Regions from separate parts of the Nocardia sp. NPDC055053 genome, predicted to be linked through region 3. Evidence: riboswitches for the same ligand, from Rfam matches in the RefSeq annotation. Region 3 holds a riboswitch; each other region holds the start of a gene.
What was found. A riboswitch is a leader RNA that binds a small molecule or an ion and turns the genes downstream of it on or off. The one in region 3 is predicted to bind S-adenosylmethionine.

Region 1 (7,427 bases), on a different contig from region 3:
CGGTTCGCGCCGGGGGTGGCTGGGTCGGGGAAGGGGTTGGGGAGGGTAGCCCGGTAGGTGGCGGTGCCGTCGGCGGTCGTGATGAAGACATTGGGGACACCGAGTGGGCCGGGGCGGGTGGGTGCGGCCGGGTTCAGGTCGCCTGAGCGCAAGGACATGATCGTGTAGAGGGAATCGGGGATCAATCCGCTGAGTTCGAAATGGAATTCGCCGTGGTGCTCGTCGTCGCTGATCGCGACCTCCACCGTGCCGCGCGCTTCCAGCCAGCGGCCGAGGGTGATCGGTTCGGTGAGTTTGCGGCCGTCCTCGGGGCGCAGGTCCGGGATCGGCACCTCGTGGAAGGGGTAGCTCGGTCGCACCACCTCCCCCGCGTTCGGGAGCTGGTCGGGAGCGAAGACCATCGGGTAGTTGTGTGCGGGCAGGGGCAAGGGCAGCGTGTGCAGGACCAGATTCGCGTCGTCGATCGAAAGCTTCTCGGGGAGTTCACGAATCACGCGGTACGGCAGGTTCTCGCCGAAGGCGGGCAGCGGGGTGTCGGCCGCGACGACAGCACGTCCCCATCGACGCGTCACCGTGCCGTCGGGGCCCGCCTCGTTGAGGAAGCCGACGACGAGGAAATCGCCGTCGGCGTCCACGATTTCGCTGGGTGGGTAGAGCGGACCCTGGGTGGTCGGGGTCAGGTCGTAGAGCCGTTTCACCACGTGGATACCACTTTTCGATCGCCGGAGATTTCGATGCCGTTCGCGTCGCCGACACGGTCGCCCAGTCTGCGCCAGGCAGCGGTCGCGGCGGCCAGCAGGTGCGGGTCGTCGCCGCGGTGGAAGGGGTGCGCGACGATCCACAGGAAGGGTAGGTCGGTGCTGTGGTCGCCGTAGCCCCAGGTGTCGTCGGGGCTGATGCCGTGTTCGCGCAGGTAGGCCACCACCGCTTCGCCTTTGGCATCGCCGATCATCGGCCGGTGGACCTCGCCGGTCAGCGAGCCGTGTTCGTCGAGCACCGGCTCGGTGGCGATGATGTGATCGGCACCGACCGCGGCGGCCACCGGAGCGATCGCCGGTGCGAACGATCCGGAGAGCAGGACGGTGCGAACGCCTGAATCATGATGTGCGCGCAGTGCTTCCAAGGTATCGAGATAGAACGGCGCGCCATCCGCGGCGAAGGTGTCGAACCAGCGCTGCCCCGACTCATCGAGCGCGGCGTACTCGACTCCGCGATAGATCCGGTAGTAGTGGCGGTTGATCTCCTCGCGCGGAGTGCCCGCTGCCGCCAGCTGTTTGATCTCGCCGGTGATGCGCGCGTACTCGCTGCCGTCGTCACCGCGCTCGGTGAGCCAGTGCCGCAGGAACGCGAACATGCTCTTGACGGTGATCAACGTTTCGTCGACATCGAAGAACGCCACGCTCATGCCGACTCCGCCAGGTGCGCGGTGACCGCCTTGGCCGCCTTGGCTCGCTCGATCTGCGCGATGCGGTCGTTGGGCAGCGCGGTGAACTCGATGCGCGAGCCGGCCACGGTCTTGCCGAATTGACGCACCTCGGTCTCGATGACGAACTGCAGCTTGCCGGGATCGTCCACCGAGACCGGCGTGAGCCGGGCGTGCAGGGTCGCGGGCAGCGGGAACAGGAACGAGGTGAACCGCAGGTCCACGTTGTTCCACACGATGTAGAAGTGCTCCTGCGGCCTGCGCACGCCGTATTCGAGTTCGAACGCGGCCAGGAACAGCTGGCGCACCGCCTCGATCACCACGATGCCCTGCACGTGCTCACCGGTCTGATGGTCGAGCAGCAGTTCGTTGTCGCTGTCGAGGCGCAGGTCGGCGCGGAAGACGTTCTCGTTCTCCCTGGTCAGCCCGGCCAACAGCACATTGGAATGCTGGTACTTGTGCACGTGATGGCGGCGGGCCGGTTCGGCGATCTCGCCGACCACCCGCAGCCGGGCCCCGGCGGTCTGCGCGACATGCTCGAGGTAATCGAGATCGTGCCGGGTGATGCCCTGCCCCAGGTGCACCGTCAACTCCCGATCGGTGAGACGGCCGCCGCGCAACAGGGCGACGAGTCCCGACACGGTGTGCACCCGGTCGTCCGCGGAGATTCCGAGAAACCGGTCGGCGACCACGACGAAGGTGGTCGCCACCGTTTCCGGGGCACGGGTGGCGGAGTCGAGTTGGACAACAGACATGGATAGAACCTCCAGAAGGACGCTTATGGCGGGTGGGAACTCCCCGCCATCCGGTCGTCACCCGGAGCACCCCGCCCCCGATGGAGGGTTGCCGCCCAGCAAGCCGGGGCTCGAAGCTGGAACTCGTGACCGTCGAACGAAAATTATTCGGGCGCAGAACTTTTGAACAGTGTTGCGACCAGGTTGCGAAAAATCCGACCACGGGCGGAAGATCCCCTGGTCGACGATGCCTATGCTGTGCGTGACAGTCCGTCACACCCACCGGAGGCACCGTTGCCGAACAATCTCGAAGCCAGCATCGACATCGCCGCAGCGCCGGAGAAGGTGTGGTCGATCCTGGCCGACCTGCGCCGCATGCCCGAGCTCAGCCCGACCACGCTGAAGATGATCGCCGTCGGTGGGGTCCGCGACGGCGCCTACACCGTCAATCTGAACAAGGTCGGCTGGAAGGTGTACCCGACCACCTCGCGCATCGTGAGCTACGAGCCAAGCAAGTCCTTCGCGTTCCGGATGAACGAGAACCGCACGGTGTGGCGCTACGAGCTCCAGCCGACCGCCACCGGCACCCGCGTTGTCGAAACCCGCACCGTCGACCCCGTCAAGGGCGTGCCGGCGTGGCTGCGCGGGACGATCAAGGTCGCCCTCGGTGGTGAGGAGAAGTTCGAGGCCGACCTGGTCGCGGGCATGAACGAAACCCTCAGCAAGGTCAAGGCTGTCGCAGAGCGCTGACCTGCACAAACCCCGAGAGCCCGCCGGATGATCCGGCGGGCTCTCGGCGTTGCCGGACTGTCAGGGCAGGTCTGCGCGGATCTCGTCGAGCGCCTCCGCCGTCCGCGTGAGCAGCGCCGTCACGGTCGCCAGTTCCTCGGCGGTGAACCGCGCCGCGAGATCGCGTTCCACGGCGACCGCGCGCACGTCACCCGCGGCGGTCACCTCGCGGCCCGCCTCGGTCAGCCGGGTCTCGAGCACGTTCTTGTGCCATTCGTGCGGCGTGCGCTCGACCAGGCCACGGTCCTGGAGGTTGGTCAGGACGGTGTTCATGGTCGGTGGCGTGACCCCAGCCAGCCGGGCCAGCGCGGCGGCGGAGATGCCGGGGTTCTCCGCGAGGTGTAGCAGGGCGCTGTACTGCGGGACGGTCAGCCCGGCCGGCTTCAGCGCGGCGGTCTTCGCCGCGATCAGGGACTGCTCGGCGCGCTTGATATACGTGCCGAGCCTCTCGGCGGCGGGCATGGACGTCATGCGTGCATGGTATCCGTCCGTCATCATGTAATGCCCTTGACGATCATTAGAGCTCTAATCTACATTTCTGCCCATCACTTGATGTCTGGCATTACATCACTGAGAGGCTTCATCATGATCAGGACCAGCGCCACCATCGCACTGGCCGTCGCCTGCCTGTCCGCTACGTCGTGCGGAACCGACACCGCGCCGGCGTTGAGCACCGCCTTCGAGCTGCCCGGCGATGCCGTGTATCCCGAGGGCATCGCACTGGACGCTCGCTCCGGCGACAGCTATGTCGGCTCGTTCGCCGACGGCACGGTCTACCGGGCGGCCGCGGGCGCCGAGCGCGCGGAGGTGTTCCTGCCCGCGGGCGCGGACGGCCGCAAGACGGCCAACGGAGTGCGGGTCGACCGGGACGGCAGGCTGTGGGTGATCGATTCGGGCGTGGGAGTCGCGGTGTACGACACCGGTTCCCGCGCGCTGCTGGCCCGGTTCGACGTGCCGGGCGCCGCGCCGCGTTTCGTCAACGATCTCGACTTCGGTGCCGACGGGAGCGGCTATCTGACCGACAGTGTCCGCAATGTCGTCTATCGGGTCACTCCAGACCAGATGGCCTCGGGCCATGGTGAATTGGGGGTCGCCTACGACCTGAGCCCGGTGCTCGGACCGCGCGATGCGAAGACCTTCGAGCTGAACGGGATCGTCGCCGATCAGGCGGGCACGTATCTGCTCGTCGTCGCGATGTCGGCGGGCGAGCTGTACCGGATCGACCTGACCGGCGCCGAGCCGATCCGCAAGGTCGCGCTGACCGGCGGCGACGTGCGCCACGGCGACGGCATGGAACTGCGCGACAACACGCTGTGGGTAGTCCACAACACCGAGAACACTGTCAGCCGCTGGACCGTCACCGACCGCGGTACCGCCGCTACGCGTGATCGCGAATTCCATGATCCCGCACTGAATATCCCCACGACGATGGTGCACTCGGGCGATCGGGCGCTGATCGTGTCGTCACAGTTCGACAAGGGTGGGCCGATGGGTGATGCGGGTTCGCCCGGGACGTTCGTGGTGTCGGCGGTCGACGGGTTCTGAGTCAGGCCCCGTCGACGAATTCCCTGAGGACGGCGACGAATTCGTCCGGCTGCTCGATCTGCGGCGAGTGACCCGCGTGCTCGACGAGGTGGGTGCGCGCGCCGGCCGCGGCGTAGCGGTCCAGGGTGGCCGTGCTGTCGTAGAGGTAGTCGTGCCTGCCGTGCACGGCAAGGACCGGGAGGTCGAGTGCGGCGACCCGCTCGTCGAGCGGATGTGCGGCGAGGTCGTCAGCTCGCGCACCGGCCGCATAGGCGAGACCGCCCGGCACCGCGGTTCGGAAGTCCCGAACCATCGCGTCGGCCAGGCCGGGCGCGGAGGCGTAGCGGAAGCGCGGCGCGAACACGGTCCGGTTGGCCAGCCGGATCACCAGGCCGGGCGTCCAGCGTTGCGCCAGCCGGACCGACCATGGCCGGACCACCCACTTCGCCACGGACGGGATCGCAGCGATGTGATAGTCCGGCGCCTGGCCGACCACTACGACCCGCGCCACCCGCGGCGAGCCGGCGAGTTCGAGAGCGATCTCCGCGCCGAACGAATGACCGACCACAGTCACCTGCGACAGGTCCAGCTCGTCGAGCAGCGCGGCGATCGGAGCGCTGCGCGCGGCAGCCGTGAAGTCACCGGATTCCGCGCCCTGATCGTGGACATCCACCCGGATCACGCGGTGGTCGCCGGTCAGCCGTTCGGCGACCGCCGCGAACCAGTCGACCGAACCGGGTATGCCGTGCACGAACACGATCACCGGGCCGGTGCGCGAGCCTTCGTCCAGAAATAGCACCTGTCCAGACTATCGAGACCGTTCGGTTCGTCTGCCGCGCCGGGGCGGTGCGTTATGCCCCGGACACGACGAAGGCCCGCACCATGTCGGTACAGGCCTTCGTCGTATTCGATTGCGCCGCACAGATACTCGCGGCCGCCGGACCAGGCGGTCAGACCAGGCCGAACCAGTCGAGGCGGTCGAGCCACTTCTCGCCCGCCTTGCCGAAGAGCCTGCCCACGGAGCTGCCTGCGAAGCCGGCGGCGAACGCGCGGGTCTGCTGGCGGCGGCCGGCGGCCTGGACCTCCCGGAGCAGCCGGGTGGCGTCCTCGGCGGCCTGGAGCATGCGGGCCACATCCTCGGCGGTGACCGGCGGAGCGGGGGGCGGGGGTGTGGTGGCGCCGCTGGCGTTGTCGGTCATGAAGGTCCTTCCACGAGTACCGATCTGCCTATCGATGGCCACTGTACCCGTGTGCACACGTTGCACAAGAACCGACTGTGCTCAAACGTGTTCAAACGTATGCACACGAACTGACCGACGCGAAAAGAGCCGCCGGCGATTTCTCGCCCGGCGGCTCTTTCTCAGATCTCCGGTCGATCGCTCCGGGTGGTAGGCGCACTCGGAACCTCGGCCAGGGTGGTTCAAATATTGATACGAATATCAGTTCGTTGTCGCGGAGGCCTTGACCGACGACTTGGCCTTCGCGGCCGAATCATCGACGTCGGCCACCGCGGAAGGTACGGCGTCGTCAGCGCGAAGCTCCGCGGCGGCGGCGAGTAGCCGAGCACGCTCAGCCGCTATGCGACGCTCGATCTCCTCCGGATCGAGAAGTCTGCGAATGCCGTCGGAGAGGAGTTCGCGCGAGAGCTCCGCGACGCTCTGGTTGCGGATGGCCGCGAGGCTGGTCAACAGCTCGTGGTCGCGCGGGCTGATCCGCACTGTGAAGGTCATATTGGCCATGGCTCATCTCCTGGTTGTCGGTCGTGGCATCCGCTCCTCGCCCACCCTGATTCCGACAGGGTGGGCGAGGGTGCGACCCCTCGCGATGCGATGCCAACTACTACTGGACGTCGGTGTTCATTAGTGAACGGGTGAATCATATCGAACCGGAGCGCACCGTGTGTGTTCATATTCCTTAACACACAGTGTAGGCATTCGTGCTCGCGCAGGATAGTAAAAAACCTCTGAGGACACCGGCGTGTCGGGGAACCTGTCGGATGCGCGAGTTGCGAAGCGGTTCATGTCGAGTCGATGAACACATCTGCACCGTGTGGCAGTATCGTGGTCTCTCAGCCTGGCCTATCCGCCAGGCGCTCCGAACCACGCGAAGAGTGAGGAGGCTGAGGTCTCAGATGAGTGCCAGCAACACGACGCCGGGAGACCGGCCCGAACTCGTCTACGAAGTAGAGCTCGTAGTCGATCCGACGGTTCCCGATCTGGATTCCACGATCCGCCGTGCCGCTGATCCGGTCAAGTTCTACGCCGAGTTGCAGCGGTGCAGTGGCGACTCGTACATGCGGGACCGCCTGACAGCCATCGTGGCCTGCGACATCCTCGCCGGGCCCGCGGGCAGCCACTGGCTCGAAGACCCCGAGGTCACCGCCGTGCTACGCAGATGCGCCGCCGATTGGCTTGCCCGACAGGCGGATCGGCTGCACGAGTGGAGCGTGGTCGTGCGCCTCGTCGACGACCACGTCGACGACCGGATGGTCGACCTGTCCGGCCGGGTCGACAATCCCCTGCAGCTGTTCTCCACACTGCGCAAGACCAACATCCTCGAGGTGCTGGACCCGGGCGCGATCACGGCGCTGTTCATGTGCGAATTCATGAAGAGCGTCAGCACCGACCCCGCGGCCTACCCCTCGCCGGAGCATCGGTCCGAGATCCTGACCTACCTCGCCACCGACGGCTATACCGACCTACGCAACGCGATCGAGGAGATCCTGCGCACCAGCGACGACAACCTGTCCGACGACGGCGACCTGTCCGACCCCGACGACGTGGTCCCGATCGCCTGACCTGCCAGGCCGCGTACCGCATCGACTCGCGGGACCGCGGAACCGGTTGGCGACGCGGGGAAGCGTTGGTGGCCAACAGGTGCTCCGCACAGCGACGTCCGGCCGCCTGCCATACGCACCGAGGCGACGAAGTCGAGCATCGGCATGGTCAGACCTCCAT
Region 2 (7,427 bases), on a different contig from region 3:
GGTGCCACGCAACACGATCCGGCCGCCGGCCAGCACATTGCCGGTGTGCGCGATCGACAACGCGAGTTCGGCTTGCTGTTCCACGATCAGGATGGCCAGCCCCAATTCGGTATTGAGCCGGGCGATCTCGTCGAGCACCCGGTCGACGAACAGCGGCGACAGGCCCATGGTCGGCTCGTCCATGCAGATCGGCCGGGGTTTGCTCATCAGCGCCCTGGCGAAGGCGAGCATCTGCTGTTCGCCGCCGGACAGGGTGCCCGCCTGCTGGGCGCGGCGCTCGCGCAGGCGCGGGAAGTGCTCGTACAGTTCGGTGGCCCTGGCTGCCAGCACCGAACGCCGCTCCTTGCGGATATAGCCGCCGACGTAGAGGTTCTCCTCCACCGTCATCGCCGGGAACACGCGCCTGGCCTCCGGCACCGAGGCGAGACCGGCTTCGATCCGGGTCGCGGGTGAGCTGGTACTCACGTCGACACCGTCGATGCGGACCGCCCCGGAACTCGGGCGCAGCAGGCCGAGCGCGGTTTTCATCGTTGTCGACTTGCCGGAGGCATTGCCGCCGAGCAGCGAGACGATCTCCCCGGGACGCACCGTCAGCGACACCTTGTCCAGTGCCCGCGAGGGCCCGTAGTGCACGCTCACCTCGTCGAATTCCAGGATGGGCGTGGCAATCTCGTCATTCGGCACCGACAGTCACCTTCTCTGCTCCTGTCTCGTTCGCGGCGGAGGCGCGCGCCCTGCGGCGCCCCAGGTACGCCTCGATGACGCGCTCGTCCCGCTGGATCTGTTCCGGGCTGCCCTCGGCGATGATCCGGCCTTCGTCGAGCACGATCACCCGGTCCGAGAGCGCGTTCACCAGTTCCAGTTTGTGCTCCACGAGCACGATGGTCTGACCTGCGGCTTTCAGCTCGGCGAGTTGCTGCCCGACCTCGGCGGTCTCGGTCTGGTTCATGCCGGCGGCCGGCTCGTCGAGCAGCAGCACCGTGGGTCGCAGGGCCAGTGCCCTGGCGATCTCGGTGCGGCGGCGATTGGCGTAGGACAGGGTGTAGGCGTTGTGCTCGGCGCGGGGTTCGAGTCGTTCGGCGAACCTGGCCAGCTGGGTATCCACGAGAGCGGTGGTCGCGCGCCGTTCCGCGCGCACCGCCGGGGTCGGCACCAGCGCCAGCACCGTCTCGGCCAGCAGCGGAATCCAGCGCAGGACCGGGATCCGTGCCAGCGACTGCCACGGCCTTGCCGCGGTGACCGTCGGGTGGAAGCCGATCTCGACGTTCTCGCGCACGGTCAGATTCCCGAACACCCTGCCGTTCTGGAAGGTCCTGGCGATGCCTGCACGCGCCGCTGCCTCCTGCGAGCCGGGCCGCAGCCGAGTGCCTGCCACCTCGACGCGCCCCTCGTCCGGGCGCAGCACACCCGAGATGAGGTTGACGGTGGTCGTCTTGCCGGATCCGTTGGGCCCGATGATCGACACGAATTCGCCGGGTGCGACCGACAATTCGATGCCGTCGACCGCGCGGACGCCGCCGAAGGACTTGCGCAGTCCGGTGACCACGAGCACGGGCTCACGTGGGGACGGGGACACGTTCACTCCTCACCAGAACGCCCTGCGGACGGAACCGGATGATCAGCAGCAGCACCACGCCGTAGAGCAGGATGCGTGCCTCCGGCGCCAGCCGCAGCGCCTCGGGGACACCGATCAGCACCGCGGCGCCGAGCACCGCGCCGTACGGCGATCCGGTGCCGCCGAGCACGAGCACGGTGATGATCAGCAGGGACATGGGCAGGTTGAACACGGTCGGGTCGATATAGCTGTACTGGTGGGCCAGCAGCGCGCCCGCGATCCCGGAGAACAGGGCGCTGATCGCGAAGGCGAGCGCCTTGTAGTCGCGCACCGGGATACCGGATGACCTGGCCGCGACCTCGTCGGCGCCGACGGCCCGCAAAGCGGTACCGAGCCGGGACCGCTGCACCCCGACCACCACCGCGAGGGTGATCGCGAGGAACACCAGCTCCAGCCAGAACACCTCGATGTTCTCGGTGAACTCGTGGCCGAGGATGCTCGGCACCGGAATCCCGAAGATGCCGTAGCTGCCCCTGGTGAGCGACTCCCAGTTGCGGATCACCGCGACGATCACGATGCCGATGCCGAGCGTGGCGATCGCGACATAGTGCCCGTTCAGATTCCACAGCGGCGCGGCCAGGATCGAGGAGAGCACCGCGGCCAGCACACCGCCTGCCAGGGCCGCGGCGAGAAACGGCCAGTCGTGATTCACCGTCAGGATCGCCGAGGTGTAGGCGCCGATCGCGATCGGCCCGGCCTGCCCGATCACCAGCTGTCCCGCCGAGCCAGCCACCAGTGTCATCGAGACCGCGATGATGGCGTAGGCGAGGATCTGTGTGCCAACCACGATGGCGTAGTTGTTCGCGACCAGCGGCACGATCAGCGCCGCCACCGCGAACGCCGCGACCGCGTGCCACCACCGCACCCTGAGCTGCCTGCCGACACCGAGGAACGTGCCGGTGAGCGGTTCGGCGCTGATGGCGGGCACCTTCGCCAGCAGGCCGCCGGGCCGCAGGATCAGGAACGCCACCAGCACGCCGAAGGTGATCAGGTCGCGGTAGCCGTCGCCGAAGACGTAGATCCCGAACGCCTCCAGAATGCCGAGCGCGAAGCCGCCGATCACCGCGCCGGGAATCGAGCCGAGACCGCCGATGGTGGCGGCGACGAAGCCGGTGAGCCCGGCGAGGGTGCCGCTGGTCGGCGAGATGTTCGAGTTGTACAGGCCGACAAAGATTCCCGCGAGACCACCCAGCCCGGCGGCGATCGCGAAGGCGAGCACCTGAATGCGCGACACCCCGATCCCCATTTGCGCGGCGGCGTCCGGGTCCTGGGCGGTGGCCCGGATGGCAAGGCCGTACCGGCTGAATCGCAGGAATCCGGCCAGCCCGACCATGACCGCGAGGGTGATCGCGAACATCACCAGATCGGAGGTGCCGAAACGGACACCGCCGAGCTGGAAGTTGTTGGTTGGCAATACCTGCGGAAACGGTCTGGTGTCCGGTCCGAACACGATCTGGGTCAGGTTCTCGATGATCAACCCGGCCGCGACCGTCGCCAGCAGCGCCGCGATGGCGGGTGCCTTGCGCAACGGGTGCACGGCCAGGACATCGATGAGAATGCCGACCACGGCGGTGATCGCGACCACCAGCACGATGGTCAGCCACAGCGGCAAGCCCTGTTCGGCGATCAGCCACCAGCCCAGGATCGACCCGAGCGCGAAGACGGCACCGTGCGCGAAGTTGATGACATTGGTGACGCCGAAGATGAGGGTGATGCCAACGGCGAGCAGCGCGTACGCATTGCCATGGACCACACCGGCGACGAGCGTGTCGAACATCAGCGATTGCCGGTCGGGACGAACTTTCCGCCCGTCAGCACCAGTTCACGCGGGGTCACGCCCTTCGGGCGCCGGGTCTCCTGATCGAAAGCGAAAGTGCCGAGCCCGATTCCGGTGAACCGGGTTTCGGTCTTCAAGCCATCGAGGACGCCTTCGCGAGTGGCCCCGCCCTTCTTGGCCGCCTGCACCACCACATTCAGGGCGTCGTAGGCGTAGACGTTGAAGTCGCCCGGGTCGGTGTTGAACTTCGCGCGGAACTTGGTGACGAAGTCCTGCACCTTCGGGTCGGGATCGGCCGGGCTGAAGATGCCGTTGACGATGTCGCCCTCGGCCGCCGCGCCCGCCAGCGAGATGAACTGCGGGGTGTTCTGGCCACCGAAGAACTGACCGGTGAAGCCGACGTCACGCAGCTGCTTGACCACCAGCGCGCCGTCGGGACCGTACCCGAGGTGCACGAACGCCTCCGGGTTCGCCTCGCGGCCCTTGATCAGGATCGGCTTCACATCGGTGGAGTCGGGCAGGATCGGCGAGGAGTAGGCGATCTCGACGCCCTTCTGCTCGGCGAACTTCTCGAAGAACTGGAATGCCTGCTTGCCCCAGTCGGTTTCGAGATAGACCACCGACACCTTCTTGGCCTTCTTGCTCACCCACTCGGCATTGCGCTCCTGGAACACATCGAGGGTGATGGACGGGCTCCACGAGTAGGCACCCGCCTTGGTGAAGTCCACCGCGGAGTTGGTGAAGCCGTACTGGACGAGCTTGCCGCGGTTGTAGATCGGCGACGCGGCGATCGAGGCGGGCGAGGAGAAGTCACCGAGCTCGGCGATGATCGAGGAGTCGTCGACGAACTTGGTGGCGATCGGCACGGTCTGCTTGGGATCGGATTGCGAGTCCTCCCACTTCAATTCGACCTTGCGGCCATTGATGCCGCCCGCGGCGTTGATCTCGTCGAGGGCGAGGTCGAAGCCCTGCTGCCACAGCCGGCCGTACTCGGCGGACGGACCGGTGCGCGGACCGGAAACGCCGAAATACACAGTTCCGTTCGCGGATTCACCGCCCGCGTCGCTGCAACCGACCACCGCGGCCGCCACACTCACCGCGGCCAGCGCGCCCGCCACAATCTTGAAACGACGGCGCGAGCCGATCGAGAACTTGCTCATTGATGATTTTCCTTCGAATCCGGACGCCACGGAAACCCGGGCATTCAGCGCTTGCGCTCTCCTTTCGAGAACGCCTGGTCGTCACCCGGGGCACCCCACCGCCAAGCGAGGGTTGCCGATCAGCGAGCCGGGGCTCGAAACTGCTGATACTCGTGACCGTGGGTCGAAATGTAGCAGCAGGTCAGCGACGGATCCGACGCGTGCGATCGCATTCGATGATGTTCCGGGACAGCCGGATACGGCTCTAGCTGCGGTGATCGGTGGCGCGGCTGGTTGCGATCAGCTCGAGACAAATGACCGGGCAGGCACGGCGAGGATCAGCGCAGCGTGCGACAAATCATTGTCGAGGGTCGGCGGCCTCGGTACTGCTATTCCCCATGACCACTCTGCTACACATCAATGCCTCCGCACGCGGCGAATTCAGCCAATCTCGCGCCATCGCACAGACTTTCATCGAAACGCTCGCCGCGAAGGATTCCAGCTTGCAGGTCGACACGCTCGATCTGTTCGACGCGGGTCTGCCCGAATTCGGCACCGACGCGGCCGCGGCCAAACTGGCCGTGTTCACCGGGTCGGAGCAGACGCCCGAACAGGTCGCCGCCTGGGAGCAGGCGCGCGCGGTGTTCGACCGGTTCGCCGCCGCCGATCTCTATGTCGTCAACATCCCGATCTGGAACCACGGGGTGCCCTACATCCTCAAGCAGTACGTCGACATCGTCACCCAGCCCGGGTGGGCGTTCGGCTTCGATCCCGAGGTCGGTTACAGCGGTCTGCTCGACGGCAAGCGCGCCGTCACCGTCTACACCAGCGGCGTGCACCAGCCGGGCGTGCCGATCCAGTTCGGCAGCGACTTCGCCACCCCGTTCGTGCAGGACTGGCTCCGGTTCATCGGCGTCAAGGACGTCGCCGAGATCCGCTTCGCCCCGACCGTGCTCACCGAGGACCCGCAGGTCGGCTTCGCCGCGGCACAGGAACGTGCGCGTGAGCTCGCCGGCGACTACTGAGACCTGGGCGCCGACCGGGCGCACCGTCGCGACGATCTGCGCCGTCGGCATTCTCGTCGTCGGCCAGCTGTACGTGGTGCTCCCGGTCCTTGGCGATCTCGCCGCGGCGTGGGGCACCTCCCGCGCCGCGGCGACCTGGACGACCACCGCGTTCGGGCTGGCCTACGGCGCCGGATTCCTGGTGACCGGGCCGCTGTCGGACCGGTGGGGCCGCCGCCCCGTGATCGTGGGCGGCCTCGCCGCGACAGCGGTGTCCACGCTGGTCGTGATCGCCGCACCGACCCTCGGCGCCGGACTCGCCGCCCGGATCCTCCAGGGACTCACCGCGTCCTTCTTCGCCCCCGCCGCCTTCGCCTACCTCGCCGAGCGCATCGCCCCCGCCCGCCGTGTCTTCGCCCTCACCTGCCTGACCAGCTCGTTCCTCGGGGCGGGGGTGATCGCGCAGGTGCTGGCCCAGCTCGTGGACGACGCCTTCGGGTGGCGGGCGGTATTCGTGACCGGCGCACTGGGTTTCGGGCTATCGGCGGTGGTTCTGCACGCTGTCCTCGAGCCGGGCAAGCGCGCGACCACGGCATCGGCGAGCACGGTGTTCACCGCGTTCGCCACCCTGCTGCGCACCCCGCGCCTGACCCTGCTCTACCTGAGCTGCCTCGCCGTCCTCGGCTCCTTCGTCGGCATCTACACCGGCATCCAGCTGGCACCGCCCGCCGGCATCGGTGCCGACGGTGCCACATTGCTCGCACTACGGGCCAGCGCGATCCCGGCCATGATCGCGATCCCCCTGCTTGCCACCAGATTGGCGGCGATCAATCCGGAACTGCGCTTGATCAGCGCTCTCGCCGCGGCAGGTGCTGCGGCCGGAATCACCGCGATCCCGCTGGGTGGAATCTGGGTCGGTACCTGGCTTTTCGTCTTCGTCGCCGCGGTGGCCACTGCCGCCCCCGCAGCCGTCCAAGCGATCGCCGCCCAGGCAGGTGACGCCAGGGGTGCGGCCACCGCGCTGTACACGTTCGCCCTGTTCCTCGGCGCCAGCGCGGGCCCACAACTGGCCAACCTGGTCGCCGGGAACGGATTCACCGCCGTGGCACTCGTCATCGCCGCGCTCGGATTCGTGGGAGCAGCACTGGCTTTCGCCTCGACAAGGGTGCAGCGATTTCCGGGTCTTCGAGACAGCGCGACCATCGACCCGAGAAATTCGGACTGATCACGGAAACCGCCGCCCGCTCTTCTCCCACCGTCACCGGCCGTCTTCGGGTAGTCGGTCGAGGCACTGCGTCCGTTGCATGCCGCATTACGTGCTGACCTGTTCCAGATTTAGGGGCGCGCCCTGGCATGCTCTCCGGTATGACGGTGGGTGAGAGCGGCGAGGTCGACTACGTCCGGGTGGTGTTTCGGCTGCCGGACGATCCGGCCGGGTGGCATTCGTTCGGGACAGAGCGGATGTGGGCGGTGCGGGTCGACGAAACCCGGGTTCGGCTGGACAACATCCCGTTTCATGCCCGCGATATCGCGTGCGGCGATGTCATCGCGGTCGAGGCCGGCGACGACGGCGTGCTGTGGGCGGGAGACGTGCTCGAATCGTCAGGGAACTGCACGATCCGGGTCATCCCGGCCGACGGATGTCTGCGGGCGGAAGTTCGCCAGGCGGTCCTCGACGCCTTCGAACCGCTCGGGGTCGACGGCGAGGGCAGCCGCACCGGCCTTGTCGCGCTGAATGTCCCGCCGAGCAGCGATATCGAGGAAACCAAAGCCACTCTCGCGCAAGGACATGCCGACGGCCTGTGGTTCTACGACCTCGGTTCGGTGACCGAGCGGTGGCGCACCGCGACCCCCGCGCTTCCCGATCGCAATCCCAGCGACCCGCCACCCGA
Region 3 (7,427 bases):
CGCCGACCTGCGCGCCCAGACCGGCGTACCGCGCCTGCGGGTGCTCATCCTCGACGACGCCTCCACCGACAACACCTACGAGGCCGCACTCGCCGCGATCGGCGACGACGACCGCTTCAGCGTGCTCCGCTCGGCCGCCCACCCCGCCCCCGGCTGGACCGGCAAGGCCGCCGCCTGCGCCCGCCTCGCCGCCCGCACCGACGCGGCGGCCCTGGTCTTCGTCGACGCCGACGTTCGCCTCGCCCCGCACGCCGTCGCCGCCGCCGTCACCGAATTGCGCAGGCGCGCAGCCGGTCTGGTGTCAGCCTGGCCGGCGCAGGAGGCGGGGACGGCCACCGAGCGCCTGGTCCAGCCCCTGCTCGCGTGGTCGTGGGCCTCGACGCTGCCCCTCGGCCCGGCCAACCACAGCCTGCGCCCGTCGACCGCGGTCGCGTGCGGGCAGTTCCTCGCCGTCGACGCCGAGGCCTACCGCGCCGGCGGCGGTCACGCCGCCGTCGCCGCCAGCGCCACCGAGGACCTCGACCTGGCCAGAGCTCTGCGCCGCGCGGGCCACGGCACCGCCCTGGTGACGGCCGGTCCGGCGGCGCGCACCCGGATGTACACCGGCGCGGGCGAACTCACCAACGGCTACACCCGCTGGCTGTGGTCGGCCTACGGCGGCCGGATCGACGCGGGCGCCGCGATCGGAGCCCTTGCCGCCCTTGCCTATTGGATTCCCCCACTCGCCGCCCTCTGCGGCCGGGGCCGGACCCGCCGCGCGGGCCTGCTCGGCTACCTCGCCGCGGTAGCGGGCCGACTCACCGCCCGCAGCACCGAAACCCGCCGCGCGCCTACCCCCGCCGACATCACCTCAGCGGTAGCCCACCCCCTGGGCATAGCCCACTACCTGACCTTGTGGACGCGATCGCACCACCGCCACCGCACCGGCAGACTGCACTGGAAGCAACGTCCCCTCGTCGCCCCGGAAACCACGACCGCGCAGCGCGCCTGACAGTTTCCGTTCGCGGACACATCCGCACCGAGACCGCGACGCTAAGGGACCTCGGTGATGCCGACGGTCGGGAAGAAGAAGCAGGAGCGGCCCGCGTTGTCGGTGGTACCGAAGACGGCGGCCAGAACGGTGCCGTGGCCGGTGTCGACCGGGACCGCGCGCACGCCGCCGACAGGGATGGCGGTGAACAGGAAGTCGCGGATGGCGGTTTCGGCGAGGGGGCGCAGTTCGACGGGTACCTCGGGCGGGACCGTCGCGCGGACGATGTCGGTGATCGAGCCCATCGAGGCCAGGCCGCCGCGGCCGGTGCTGATGTTGAGCCAGGCCACCTGCATGCCGGAGGTCTTGGTGGTGGCGGTGTCCGGCGACAGGCCGTAGGGCAGGAAGGTGAACATCGTCTGGCCGGATTTCACGGCGGTGAGGTCGAGGCCGGGGATCTGGACGGTGTTCGACGGCCACGGGCCGGGGACCGCACCCGCGACGGCGGGAACGAGGCCGAGGTCGTCACCGGCGCAGTTCGCGGCGACCGTCGGATACAGGAACGGCTGGACGCCGAGCGCTTCGAGGGTGTCGACGACGGTCTGATACGCGCCGAGCAGGTCGCCGGGACCTGCCGCCTGCGCCGCCGGCGCATCCCTGGTTACCTCGGGCGCCGCCGCCGCGGTGGGCGCGGCCAGTAGCAGCGCGGCGGCACAGGCCGCCAGCGTGGTCGGTGTGGTGAAACGACGCGGCTCGGTCACGGCGTACTCCTCATGGACGCGAAGAAATCCGACGCTACTCCCGTACCGGACGCAATCCGCGCAGGTGAGATGACACCGAGCCGTCGGCGCGTCGCACAGTGTGCCCGAGTACGCCGCTGGTTCCAAGCTCTGCGCTCACGCTGATCCTTACCGTTGTGAAGGATCCCGGCAGTGCCACATGCTGATTCGGTACCGGCCCCTGCGGCCGGTCGTACCCATCCAGAGCGACCGAGAGACCTGGCTCGATGACGTCGCAGCAACCCGCCCGCTCCCGGGTGTGGGTGCTTCCGCCGGGTTCGATGGAGGAAGAAAGTGCACCCCGTGATCGGTCCCCGTCATCGTCTCGCCGCCGTCGCCGGCGTCCTCGCCGTCGCCACCTCCGTGGTCGCGTGCGGTAGCGACAGCGCAGGCTCGGGTGGGCAGGCCGGTCCGCCGCAGCCGGGCGGCACGCTGCGGTACGGCCTGTCACAGGCGCCGTCGTGCTCAGATCCGGCGCAGGCGGGCTCGAACCAGTCCATCTACGTCGCTCGTCAGATCGTCGACTCGCTCACCGACCAGGACCCGAAGACCGGCGCGATCACGCCGTGGCTGGCCACGAGCTGGGAGGTCAGCTCCGACGCGAAGGTGTTCACGTTCACGCTCGCCGACGGCGTCACCTTCAGCGACGGCACCCCGCTCACCGCGGACTCGGTGCGCGACACCTTCGACGCGGTCGTGAAGCTCGGTGGCGCGAAGGCGCCGCTCGGCTCGAGTTACCTCACCAACTACGTCGGTACGACCGCGGTCGACAAGCTCACCGCCCGAGTGGAATTCAGCCAGCCCAACGCCCAGTTCCTGCAGGCCTCGTCTACGCCGCAGCTCGGCATCCTGGCCAAGGCGACCAATGGCAAACCGGCCGAGGCCAGGTGCGCGGGCGACAATATCGGCAGCGGGCCGTTCACCTACGCCGGCTACAAGCAGGACGTCTCGGTGACGCTGGCGAAGCGGGCCGGATATCGCTGGGGCTCGGCGGTATTCGGACATGAGGGCGAGGCGTACCTGGACCGGATCGAATTCACCGTCGTCCCCGAATCCGGGGTGCGCACCGGCAGTCTCGTCTCCGGCCAGCTCGACGCGATCAGTGACGCGCTGCCCCAGGACGCGCCGCAGATCGAGGCGGTCGGCGGCCAGGTGCTGTCCACGTCCAACCCCGGCACGCCGTTCGGCCTGCACCCCAACGTGACTCGTGGTCCGCTGCGCGACCCCGCGGTGCGCCAGGCGCTGCTGCCCGCGCTGGACCGCAAGCAGCTCGTCGACACCGTGCTCGGCCCGCAGTTCAAGGTCGCGACCTCGACCCTGGCCTCGGCGACACCCGCCTACGCGGATCTCTCGGCACAGCTGCCCAACGACCCGGCCAAGGCGAAGTCGATCCTCGACCAGGCAGGCTGGGTTCCCGGCGCCGACGGCATCCGGACGAAGAACGGTGAGCGACTGAGCTTCTCGGTGACGTTCAGCCAGGTGTTCGCGGGCAACCAGGCGATCCTGGAGCTGGTGCAGCAGCAGCTTCGCCAGGTGGGCGTCGACCTGACACTGGACCTGGTGTCGCTGCCGGAGTGGACCGCCAAGATGAACTCCAAGGACTACGACTCCACCTACGGCAACTCCACGCGAGCCGACGGCGACATTCTGCGCACGTCCTTCTCCGTCACGGGGCGCAACCTCAACGCGCGCGGGCCGATTCCGGCCCTGGACGAGACCCTGGACAAGCAGCTGGCATCCAACGATCCGGCGGCCCGTGCCGCGTTGATCAAGACCGCGCAGCAGCAGATCCTCGACAACGGCCTCTACATCCCCACCGTCGAGCTGTCGCAGGCGATCGGCGCGGCCGCGGGTACCCAGGATCTGAAGTTCGAGGCCTCGGCCCGGCTGCAGTTCTTCGACACCTGGCTGAGCGGGCGCTGATCATGAGCCGATATGTGGGTTCCCGGGTGCTGCAGGCGATCTGGGTGTTGTGGGCGGCGTTCACGATCTCCTTCGTCGTGCTCTACCTGCTGCCCGCGGATCCGGTGTCGATGGCCGCCGACGGCGGTGGGCCCGGCACGGTTGTCGACAAGGCGGCGATCGCGGAACTGCAGGCTCGCTACGGCCTGGACAAGCCGCTGTGGGAGCAGTATGTGACCGCGCTCGGCAATGCGGTCACCGGTGACCTCGGGCGGTCCATCAACACCGGTCAGCCGGTCACCGAGGCGCTCGGCGACGCCCTGCCCCCGACTCTCGGATTGGCGCTGCTCGCCCTGCTTTTCGCCGCGGTAGGTGGCACGGCACTGGCCTTCGCCGCCACCTACACGCGGCGGCCGTGGCTGCGCAATACGCTCGGTGCCTTACCACCGCTGGCTGTTTCGGTGCCGACGTTCTGGACCGGCCTGATCCTGTTGCAGCTGTTCTCGTTTCGGCTGCACTGGTTTCCGGCCTTCGGCGGGACGGGACTGCGCGGCACCCTGCTGCCCGCGCTCACCCTGGCACTGCCGATCGGTGCGGTGATCGCCCAGGTACTCGCCGCCGGGCTGGAACAGACCTGGCGGCAGCCGTTCACCGAGGTCGCGCTCGCCAAGGGCGCCTCGCGGTGGTGGGTGCAGCGGCGCCACGTCGCCCGGCTGGCCAGCGTGCCGGCGTTCACCATCGCCGGTGTGCTGGTTGGCACCGTGCTGGCCGGGTCGGTGGTGGTGGAATCGGTGTTCGCCCGCGCCGGGGTCGGCAGGCTGACCCAGACCTCCGTGCTCAACCAGGACATCCCCGTCGTGCAGGGCGTGGTGCTGCTGTCGGCGCTGATCTTCGTCGTCGTGAATCTGACGGTCGATCTGCTGTATCCCCTGCTCGATCCGCGGATCACCGGTAACGGGTGGCAGCGCGCGAAGACGAACACCCGGCCCGGTGACAGCACCGAGCTCCCGGACACGAAGGCCGATGTCGCCGCGAAGGCGGTGCACGGTGCCTGACGGCATTCGGCCTCGGGACGCCGCCGGGACCACCATCGATACCGAAGGGAACGACCATGGTTGACCTCCTCGTGCGCCGTGGATCGGTCGCCGACAGCCCCGAAGTGGCCGATCACAGTGCTGTCCGGGCCACCGAGATCGCACGGTGGGTTCGGGCCCATCTGGGCCTGCTGGTCGCGGGTGTGGTGCTCGCCGTCGCGATCGGGTGGGCGGTGGCGCCGTCGGTCTTCGCCCCCGGCGACCCGCTGACCGGCGTGCCCGCCGAGAAGTTCCAGACTCCCAGCGCGGCGCACTGGTTCGGCACCGACAATCTCGGCCGCGATCTCTACACGCGGATGGTGCACGGCGCCGGTCTCTCACTCACCGCGACACTGACCGCGGTCGGCATCGCACTGGTGGTCGGCTCGCTGCTCGGGCTGCTGTCCGGCGCGGCGGGCGGCATCGTCGACACCACGATCATGCGGGTGGTCGACGTCCTGCTGTCGATCCCGGCGCTGCTGCTCTCACTGGCCCTGGTGACCGCGCTCGGCTTCGGCACCCGCAATGTCGCTCTCGCCGTCGGCATCTCGTTGATCGCGAACTTCGCCAGGGTGATGCGTTCGGAGGTGCTGCGGGTGCGGCACGCGCCGTATGTCGAAGCGGCGCACGCGTCGGGGGTGCGCTGGTACACGGTGCTGGCCCGGCACGTCCTGCCGAATTCGTTCCAGCCGGTCCTGGCGCTCGCCGCCGTGGAATTCGGGATGGCGGTGCTGGCGGTGTCCTCGCTGAGCTTCCTCGGCTACGGAACCAAACCGCCTACCCCCGAATGGGGTTCGCTGATCTCGGAGGGCCGCAACTTCCTGGCCTCCGCCTGGTGGCTGACCACTCTGCCGGGTCTGGTCATCGTCGCGGTCGTGCTGTCGGCACAGCGTCTCGGTCGTTTCGTAGGGAAGGCGGAGAACCGATGAGCGCGAACGAATCGTCGACCGGTCGAGACCAGACAGGACCGTTGCTGCGCGTTGCGGATCTGCACATCGCCTACCGATCGAGTTCCGGGCCGGTCGACGCCCTGCGCGGCGCCTCGATCGAGGTCGAGCGCGGCGAAGTGGTGGCACTGGTCGGCGAATCCGGCTCGGGCAAGTCAACGCTGGCGCACGCGGTGATCGGCTTGCTCGGTGATTCCGCGCGGATCGTCTCGGGCAGTATCGAATTCGCCGGCGAGCAGGTCGATCCGGCGGACGAGAAGGCGCTGCGCCGACTACGCGGCGCGCGAGTCGGCTTCGTCCCCCAGGATCCGGGCCTGTCGCTGAATCCTGTCCTGCGGGTGGGTGATCAGGTCGCGGAGGCGCTGCTGGTGCACCACCTGGCGGATCGGCGCGGCGCCCGGTTGCGGGCGCTGGACCTGCTCGAGGAGGCCGGGCTGGACCGGCCGGAGATCCGGGCACGGCAGTATCCGCACGAGCTGTCCGGCGGGCAGCGCCAGCGGGTGCTGATCGCGATCGCGCTGGCCTGCGGGCCGGAGTTGATCATCGCCGACGAACCGACCAGCGCGCTCGACGCGACGGTCGCCCGGCAGGTGCTGGACCGGCTGGCCGAGCGGATCGCGGCACGCGGCACTGCGGTGCTGCTGATCACCCACGATCTGGCCGTGGCCGGCGAGCGGGCCGATCGGCTCGTGGTGCTCGCCCAGGGTGAGGTCGTCGAATCCGGGCCGACCGCCCAGGTTCTGTCCCGTCCGGCGCATCCCTACACGCGACGCCTGCTGGCGGCATCACCGGCACTGGCGCCGACGGGGTTCCGTCCGGCCCGGGCCCGGGCCGAATCACCGCTGCTCTCGGTGCGCGCCCTGCACAAGCGATTTCACGCCGCCGACGTCACCGCCGTCGACGGGGTCGAGTTCACCCTCGATCGCGGGGAGACCCTGGCCCTGGTCGGAGAATCCGGGTCTGGCAAGTCCACCACCGCGCGTATCGCCTTGCGTCTGACCGAACCCGACAGCGGCACGGTGACTTTCGACGGGCACGACCTCACCACCGCGCGCCGCCGCCGTCTGCGCGAACTGCGCAGGCGCTTCCAGGTGGTGTATCAGAACCCGTACTCGTCGCTGGACCCGCGCTGGGAGATCGGCGACATCATCGCCGAGCCGCTGCGCGCCTACCGTGTCGGCCGGCGAGACGAGCAGGACCGCCGGGTGACCGAGCTGCTCGACCAGGTCGCGCTGCCCGCCGACTTCGGCACGCGCAAGCCCGCCGAGCTGTCCGGTGGTCAGCGCCAGCGGGTGGCGATCGCCCGCGCACTGGCGCTGCGGCCGGACCTGCTGGTGCTCGACGAACCGGTCTCGGCGCTCGATGCCTCGGTACAGGCGCAGATCCTCGATCTGCTCGACGGCCTGCAACGCGACCTGGCGCTCGGCTACCTGTTCATCTCCCACGACCTGGCCGTCGTCCGCCAGATCAGCGACCGGGTGGCGGTGATGCGAAACGGCCGCATCGTCGAAACCGGCCCGACGGCAACCCTGTTCACCGATCCCCGGCACGCCTACACCAGGGAGCTGCTCGCGGCGATCCCGGCGCCCGGCATCCGGATCGATCGCATCGACGGAAAGGACCTCACCCGATGAGCAAGGCCACACTGTTCCTCGGCATCGAAACAGCGGGCACCGGAACGCATCCCGCGTCCTGGCGGCGCGCGGATTCGCGGGCCGAGGATCTGTTCAGCGCTCGCTTCTGGACCGAGGTGGTC
Region 4 (7,427 bases), on a different contig from region 3:
ACCGTAGCAATGGTGCGATGCGAATACAACGGTTGCGTAGGATTGATGCCGGGAGTCCACCGCCGGGGTATCGTCCAGGCAACGACAGGAGGAGCGCGTGACCGCGACGCAGGAGCAACGGCCGCGGCGCCGCTATGCCCCGCGCCTGCCGCCGCACGAGCGGCGCGCCCAGCTCCTCGACGCCGCCTTCACCGTGCTCGGCCGGATGGAACTGCACGAACTGAGCATGGAAGCCGTCGCCCAGGAGGCCGGCGTCGGAAAACCGGTGCTGTACACCGTGTTCAAGACCCGCGCCGAACTCGTCGAAGCCCTGCTGGAACGCGAACGCGAACGCGGGCTGGAGCAGATCGCCGACACCCTGCCGGAGGACCTGCTCGACACCGATCCGGTCGCCGCCGCCTCGGCGACGGTCGAAGCGTTCGTCGGAGTGACACTGGCGAATCCGACGCGCTGGCGGCTGATCCTGGCGACCCCGGCCAGCGCTCCCGACGAATACCGTGCCGCCTTGCGCGCGGCCCGCGCCGACATCCTGGCCCGCGCGGAATCCCTTGTCCGCGTCGGTATCGCGATGTCGCCGCGCTGGTCGGGGATGGACGCTGGACTGCTCGCGAACTCGACGCTCACCGTCGCCGAGATGCTCGGCAGGCTCGCGGTGAACGAGCCGCGGGAGTATCCGCGCGAACGGCTTCAGGAGTACGTCCGCTCGATCGTCACCCTGCTGACGGGTACGGCGAGAGACTGAGTCAGCGGCTCTCGCGGGCCAGGCGCATCGTCTCGGTGAGCAGCTTGGACACCGCGGCGGCCTCGGTCAGGAAGCCGTCGTGCCCGTCGCGCGAGACCACGATCTCGAGACCGGCGCAGCCGGGCAGACCCTCGGCCAGCTCGGCCTGGGTGTGCAGGGGGTAGAGCCGATCGGAGTCGACACCGCCCACCACGCACGGGACCGAGGTCGAGGCGAGCGCGGCGGCGATCCCGCCACGGCCGCGACCCACGTCGTGCCGGTTCATGGCCTCGCTGAGCAGCACATAGGTGGCCGGATCGAACCGCTGACAGAGCTTCTCCGCCTGGTGCTCGAGGTAGCTCTGCACCGCGTAGCGGCCGCCCGTCCACGGGTCTTCGTCGCCCTGGGGCTGATTGGTGAAGCGGTGGTCGAGCTCGCCGTCGGTGCGGTAGGTCAGGTGCGCGATGCGCCGGGCCAGGCCCATGCCGGTCATCGGGGCGCGGCCGGTGCCGTGATAGTCGCCGCCCTGCCAATCCGGGTCGGCGGTGATGACGGCCATCTGGGTGGTCTGGGTGCCGATCTGATCGGCGGTGGCGCGGGCGCCGACGGCCAGCACGAGCGCGGCCGCGACCCGCTCGGGCTGCCCGACGATCCACTCCAGCACCCGCATGCCGCCCATCGACCCGCCGACGACGGCGCCGAGCCGCTCGATCCCGAGCAGATCGAGCAGCTGCGCCTCGGCGGTCACCTGGTCACGGATGGTCAGATCGGGAAAGCGCGAGCCCCACGGCGTGCCGTCGGGCGCGAGCGAGGACGGGCCGGTGCTGCCTTTGCAGCCGCCGAGCACGTTGGTCGCGATCACACACCATTCGTCGGTGTCGATCGGCGCGCCGGGCCCGACCATGCCCTCCCACCAGCCGGGCTGCGCGTTGTCCGCGCTGGCGATGACATGCGAGTCACCGGTCAGCGCGTGTTCGACGAGCACCACATTGTCGAGAGTGGGCGAGAGCTCGCCCCAGCGTTGCACCGCCAGCCGCACATCGGGGAGCACGGCGCCGTTCTCCAGCGACACGTCCCCGATGGCGACCACGCCGAGTCGCCCGTCCGGCGGTGGCAGCAGGGCCACACCGGTTGCGGGACGGGCGATCGGCGATTCGGTGCTCACAGTCACGTCGTCGCCGCCGCGAAACCCGCGCGCAGATCGGCCAGGATGTCGTCGATTCCCTCGATGCCGACGGCGAGCCGGACCAGCCCCGGAGTGACGCCGGAGGCCAGTTGCTCTTCGGGCGTCAACTGCGAGTGCGTGGTCGATGCCGGGTGAATCACGAGAGAACGCACATCACCGATGTTAGCGACATGGCTGTGCAGGCTTAACGCGTCCACGAACTTCTTGCCCGCGTCGACACCGCCGCGCAGCTCGAACGCGACGATCGCGCCCGCGCCCTTGGGCGCGAGCTGCTTGGCCCGCGCGTACCAGGGCGAGGTCTCCAGACCCGCGTAGTACACGGCCTCGACGCCCGGCTGCTCGGCGACGAACTTCGCCACGGCCTCGGCATTGGACACGTGCCGTTCGACCCGCAGGCTCAGCGTCTCGATGCCCTGGGCGATGAGGAACGCGTTGAACGGCGACACCGCCGCACCCAGATCGCGCAGCAGCTGCACGCGGGCCTTCAGCGCGAAGGCGGGCGCGCCCAGGTCGGCGAACACCGCGCCGTGGTAGCTGGGATCGGGCTCGGTGAAACCGGGGAAGCGCGCGTTGCCGTCGGCGTCGCGCACGGTCCAGTCGAAGGTGCCACCGTCGACGATCGCGCCCGCGACCGCGGCGCCGTGCCCGCCCAGGTACTTCGTGGCCGAGTGCACGACGATGTCGGCGCCGTGGGCCAGCGGCTGGATCAGGTACGGAGTCGCGACGGTGTTGTCGACGATCAGCGGGATGCCCGCCTTGTGCGCCACCTCGGCGATGCCGGGGATGTCGAACACGGCGCTGCTCGGGTTGGCGATGGTCTCGCCGTAGAAGGCCTTGGTGTTGGGCCGGATGGCGGCCTGCCACTGCGCCAGGTCGTCGGGATCCTCGACGAAGGAGACCTCGATGCCGAGCTTGGGCAGCGAGTAGTGGAACAGGTTGTACGTGCCGCCGTAGAGGTGCGGGCTCGACACGATGTGGTCACCGGCACTGGCCAGGTTCAGGATCGCGTAGGTCTCGGCGGCCTGGCCCGAGGCCAGCAGCAGCGCCGCGACGCCACCCTCGAGCGCGGCGATGCGCTGCTCGACCGCGTCCTGGGTTGGGTTCATGATCCGGGTGTAGATGTTGCCCGGTTCGGCGAGACCGAACAGCGCGGCGGCGTGGTCGGTGTCGCGGAAGGTGTAGGAGGTGGTCTGGTAGATCGGCAGTGCCCGCGCGTTGGTGCTCGCGTCGGGTGCCTGGCCCGCGTGGATCTGCTTGGTCTCGAAGGACCAGTTCTCGGGCAGGGCAGAGTCGGTCATGAAATGCTCCAGGATTGTTTGCCGGTGTCTCGCGTCAGCTGGGTCGGATCGACGGACAACAACACATGGGGGCCTCCTGCGATGCGCGCTTGCTCTCGACCTTCGAGAGCCCGGTCATCACCCGGAGCACCCCACCGCAGCTGGAGGGTTGCCGACCAGCGAGCCGGGGCTTGGCGCTGGTACTCATGACCTTGCCGTCATGTTAACCGGCCATCGGGTCAGCGCGGAAACTTCCCCCGGTTTCGTCGCCTGGATCACTCCGCCGCCGGTGTGCCGACCCCTGGCGTGTCGCGGTCGGCCGGTGCGCCGCAGACGCGGCGAAGTTCGTGGTAGGCGCGCAGGACGGCGCTCCTGGTCACCCCGGCGGCGGCTTCCGGTGTCGAGCCGAGCAGCTCGTCCTCGATGGCGGCCAGCGACAGGTGACACAGCATCTGCCAGGTGCCCGCGACCATCCGGACCGAGAAGTCGTCCGGCGTGGTCGCCATCCGCTCGGCGAGTTGCGTGCAGACCGCGACGTTCTTCTTCTCCGCGTATTCGAGCGCGCGGGCGTTCACGGCCTGGCTGGTTCGCATGATCCGCTGCATCTGCAGGAACTGGCGCAGGAACCGGATGCCGTCGGCGTCGGCCTCGGCGTCGATGACCTGCAGATAGGCGCCGCACAGCGCCCCGAGTTCGTTGCCGGTGCGCGGTTGCTCGCCGAGCGCGGCGGCGACGGTGACCCCGAAGTCGTCGATCGGGGCGAGCACGATGTCTTCCTTCATCGGGAAGTAGCGGTTGACCGTGCGCGGGGAGACGTCGGCGCCCGCGGCGATCTGCTCGACCGTGGTCGCGTCGAAGCCCTGCGAGTCGCACAGGTTCAGCCCGACCTCGACGATCGCCGCCTTGGTCTGGATCTTCTTGCGTTCGCGCAGGCCCGTCGGCGCGCGGCCGGCCGTGGTCAGGCCTGCCGGTTCGGTCGCCCGGTCCGCGCTGATCGGAGTGGTCGAGTCCAGCATCCCTCCAGATTACCGTCCGGCTCGATTTGTCTGTCCAATCGCGCCAAATGGCGCAGTCAGACATTTTGCTCTTGACGCCAATTGTCTCGTGGTGCCAGGATTGAGCCAGCCTTCGAGTGACTAGGAGTCCGTGGTGACCGGCATCGACATAGACGCGAAACCAACTGAGACACAACAGAGTTCGATGCGATGGTGGGCGCTGGCCGTCCTCGCCTCCGCGCAGTTGATGGTGATCCTCGACGCCACCGTCGTCACGATCGCGCTCCCGTTCGCCCAGAAAGACCTCGGCATCAGCGAGGGCGACAAACAGTGGGCGCTCACCGCCTACACCCTGATCTTCGGCGGCCTGCTGCTGCTCGGCGGGCGGATGGCCGACTACCTCGGCCGCAGGCGCATCTTCCTGATCGGCCTGGTCGGCTTCGCCGCCGCGTCGGCGCTGGCCGGGCTCGCCCAGGACGGGCTGCAGCTGTTCCTCGGGCGCGGCTTGCAGGGCGCGTTCGCGGCGCTGCTCGCGCCATCGGCGCTGTCGCTGTTGTCGGTGACATTCACCGACGTCAAGGAGCGGGCGCGCGCGTTCGCGGTGTTCGCCGGGATCTCGGCGGGTGGTGTCGCGTTCGGGTTGATCGTGGGCGGCGCGCTCACCGAGTACGTGTCGTGGCGCTGGACGCTGCTGATGAACACGCCGGTCGCGATCGTCGCGCTGCTCGGCGCGCTGGCGGTTCTCGTGCGCGATGTGCCGGTGCCGCGGGTCGGCGGTTACGACCTGCCCGGCGCCGTCACCGTGACGCTCGGGCTGGTGTCGATCGTCTACGGATTCAGCCGCGCCGCCGAACACGGCTGGCTGGCTTCGAGCACACTGGGCCTGCTCGGGGCAGGCGCCGCGCTGCTGATCGCCTTCGTCGTCATCGAGGCGCGCTCGGCGAATCCGCTGCTGCCGCTGCGCATTCCGGGGGAGATCAACCGGGGTGGGGCGCTGCTGGCCGCGCTGTTCATCCCGATCGCCATGTTCGCGATGTTCCTGTTCCTGAGCTTCTACTACCAGAACACCCTGGGCTACTCGCCGCTGAAAGCGGGCGTCGCGTTCCTGCCGTTCCCGGTCGGCATCGCGGTCTCGGCGGGTGTCACCAGCGCGCTGATGCCCAAGCTCGGCCCGCGCCCGCTGATGGTGGTCGGCGCGCTGCTCGGCACCGTCGGCCTGCTGTGGCTGGCCCAGCTCGGCTACGGCGACGGGTACGCGCTGAGCGTGCTGCCCGCCCAGCTGCTGATCGCGCTCGGTATGGGGCCGCTGTTCGTCGGCATGCAGGCCGTCGCGCTGCATCAGGTCGACGCCGACGACTCCGGCGTGGCCAGCGCCCTGCTCAATGCGGCCCAGCAGGTCGGCGGCGCGGTCGGCACCGCCCTGCTCACCACGATCTCGGTGCAGGCGGCGAAGAACTACGCGACCGACAATCCGACCGTCGACCACCTCGTCGACCGGGCCTCGATCTACAGCTACGACGTGGCGTTCTATGTCGGCGCCGGCTTCTTCCTCGTCGCCGCGGTGGTGATCGCGGTGATGATCAGGGACAAGCCGGAGAACCTGATCGAAGGCGACGAGCACGCCGCCCGGGTGCCGATCGCCGTCTGAGTTCGGATCACCGGGCCCCGCACGCCGTTTCCGGCGGGCGGGGCCCGTGTGTGCCGGGCGGCGGCACAAGGGCCAGGGCGACCGCAATTCGTTCGCAAGTGGGCGCCAATCGGCCGCGGTCACGCTCTGCTCATGACTATCGAGACCGCCGATGAGGCGAACAACACCGTGGCTGCCGTGCCGCATCCTGTCGACCCGGCGTCGAGCTCCGTCCCGCCGGGGAGCCGGGACCGGGGCAGGGCATTGGTCCTGGCCGTCGGCGCGGCCCTGTGGGCGGCGGGCAACCTCATGCATCCGCTGGAACACGCCGAGTCCTCCGAGCAAGCGCCGACCTGGGCGGCCGCGCATCTCACCTTCGCCGTCGGCGCGGTGCTGATGGCGGTCGGGTTACCCGCGCTGGTTCGGGCCATCCGCCGCCCGGGTGACGAGGGGGCGGGCAAGCTTCTCACCCTCGCGCACGGGTTGCTGTTCGCCGGGCTGGCGGTGGTGATCCCGATCGGGGCCTATCACGAGGTGTTCGTCAGCACCCATCTCGACCACCACACCGCGGCCGAGATCTCCGACGCCTCGGCCGCGGTGCTGGCGCCGCTGTCGCTGGCGTTGCTGATCGGGTTCGTGCTGCTCGCGGTGTACGCGCTGATCCGGCCCGCGGCGGTGTTCGGCCGCTGGTCGGGGGTGCTGATCATCCTGGGCACGCTGTCCATGACGGTCTCGGCCATGCTGCCGGGGGTGCTGCCCGGCGCGGAGGGGTGGTGGATCATCCCCGGAACCGTCGCCCAGGGTCTGGCGATCGGCATCGCGGGGGTGCGTATCGCCCGGTAAATTGACCGTATCGAAGACGAAGGACCGTACGGCGGCACGCCCGCCGTACGCATCGAAGTACTCGGTCCGCTGCGGGTCGAGGTGGGGGAGCGGCCCGCCGATCTGGGTGGACCGCGTCAGCGCGCGCTCCTGGCCCGCCTGGTGCTCGCGGGCGGCGACGTGGTGTCGACCGACCGGCTGATCGACGACCTGTGGGCAGGCGACCCGCCACCCAAGGCCCTCGGCGCCCTCCAGGCCCACATCTCCTACCTGCGCCGCGCCATCGAACCAGGCCGCCCGCCCCGCGCACCCGCCACCGTCCTGATCTCCGAGGCCCCCGGCTACGCGCTGCGCCTCGACCGGTCCGCGGTCGACGCCTGGCACTTCGAACGCCTGCTCGCCGACGGCGACCCCGACCCCGCCCAGCGCTATCGCGTCCTCGGCGACGCACTCGCGTGCTGGCACGGCGAGCCGTACGCTCCCTTCGCGGCAACCCACTGGGTCATCCCGGAAGCCGCCCGCCTCCACGAACTCCGCCGCCTCGCCGTCGAACGCCGCGCCGAAGCGGCCCTTGCCCTCGGTCACCCCGACGAGGCCTTCGCCCTCCTCCACGCACACGTCGCCGATCACCCCGACCGCGAAAACGCCGCCCGCCTCCTGGCCCTCACCCAATACCGCCTCGGCCGCCAACTCGACGCCCTCGCCACCTTGCGCCGGGTCCGCACCTACCTGGACACCGAGTTCGGCGTCCTCCCCGGACCAGCCCTCGGCGCCCTGGAAACCGCGATCCTCACCCACG

Region 1: another riboswitch for S-adenosylmethionine. It lies ahead of ACWF82_RS29905 (AfsA-related hotdog domain-containing protein); the one in region 3 lies ahead of ACWF82_RS26195 (ABC transporter substrate-binding protein).
Region 2: another riboswitch for S-adenosylmethionine. It lies ahead of ACWF82_RS29870 (ABC transporter substrate-binding protein); the one in region 3 lies ahead of ACWF82_RS26195 (ABC transporter substrate-binding protein).
Region 4: another riboswitch for S-adenosylmethionine. It lies ahead of ACWF82_RS26810 (bifunctional o-acetylhomoserine/o-acetylserine sulfhydrylase); the one in region 3 lies ahead of ACWF82_RS26195 (ABC transporter substrate-binding protein).

Annotation. Positions count from the first base shown of each region.
Region 1 covers NZ_JBSGVD010000042.1:29,617-37,043, forward strand. Annotated here, with positions in the region: gene ACWF82_RS29895 (hypothetical protein) at 1-698, opposite strand, end outside; gene ACWF82_RS29900 (HAD family hydrolase) at 695-1,405, opposite strand; gene ACWF82_RS29905 (AfsA-related hotdog domain-containing protein) at 1,402-2,178, opposite strand; SAM riboswitch class IV at 2,193-2,309, opposite strand; gene ACWF82_RS29910 (SRPBCC family protein) at 2,452-2,907, shown strand; gene ACWF82_RS29915 (MarR family winged helix-turn-helix transcriptional regulator) at 2,968-3,417, opposite strand; gene ACWF82_RS29920 (SMP-30/gluconolactonase/LRE family protein) at 3,532-4,491, shown strand; gene ACWF82_RS29925 (alpha/beta fold hydrolase) at 4,493-5,269, opposite strand; gene ACWF82_RS29930 (hypothetical protein) at 5,421-5,669, opposite strand; gene ACWF82_RS29935 (hypothetical protein) at 5,910-6,209, opposite strand; gene ACWF82_RS29940 (hypothetical protein) at 6,602-7,267, shown strand.
Region 2 covers NZ_JBSGVD010000042.1:20,757-28,183, forward strand. Annotated here, with positions in the region: gene ACWF82_RS29855 (ABC transporter ATP-binding protein) at 1-684, opposite strand, end outside; gene ACWF82_RS29860 (ABC transporter ATP-binding protein) at 674-1,576, opposite strand; gene ACWF82_RS29865 (ABC transporter permease) at 1,557-3,392, opposite strand; gene ACWF82_RS29870 (ABC transporter substrate-binding protein) at 3,392-4,552, opposite strand; SAM riboswitch class IV at 4,595-4,710, opposite strand; gene ACWF82_RS29875 (FMN-dependent NADH-azoreductase) at 4,930-5,556, shown strand; gene ACWF82_RS29880 (MFS transporter) at 5,534-6,760, shown strand; gene ACWF82_RS29885 (DUF4265 domain-containing protein) at 6,901-7,427, shown strand, end outside.
Region 3 covers NZ_JBSGVD010000031.1:5,430-12,856, forward strand. Annotated here, with positions in the region: gene ACWF82_RS26185 (glycosyltransferase) at 1-991, shown strand, start outside; gene ACWF82_RS26190 (hypothetical protein) at 1,033-1,731, opposite strand; SAM riboswitch class I at 1,944-2,037, shown strand; gene ACWF82_RS26195 (ABC transporter substrate-binding protein) at 2,053-3,672, shown strand; gene ACWF82_RS26200 (ABC transporter permease) at 3,675-4,706, shown strand; gene ACWF82_RS26205 (ABC transporter permease) at 4,763-5,653, shown strand; gene ACWF82_RS26210 (dipeptide ABC transporter ATP-binding protein) at 5,650-7,305, shown strand; gene ACWF82_RS26215 (LLM class flavin-dependent oxidoreductase) at 7,302-7,427, shown strand, end outside.
Region 4 covers NZ_JBSGVD010000032.1:54,102-61,528, reverse strand. Annotated here, with positions in the region: gene ACWF82_RS26820 (TetR/AcrR family transcriptional regulator) at 98-742, shown strand; gene metX (homoserine O-acetyltransferase MetX) at 744-1,892, opposite strand; gene ACWF82_RS26810 (bifunctional o-acetylhomoserine/o-acetylserine sulfhydrylase) at 1,889-3,205, opposite strand; SAM riboswitch class IV at 3,286-3,396, opposite strand; gene ACWF82_RS26805 (TetR family transcriptional regulator) at 3,460-4,200, opposite strand; gene ACWF82_RS26800 (MFS transporter) at 4,334-5,827, shown strand; gene ACWF82_RS26795 (hypothetical protein) at 5,960-6,649, shown strand; gene ACWF82_RS26790 (BTAD domain-containing putative transcriptional regulator) at 6,731-7,427, shown strand, end outside.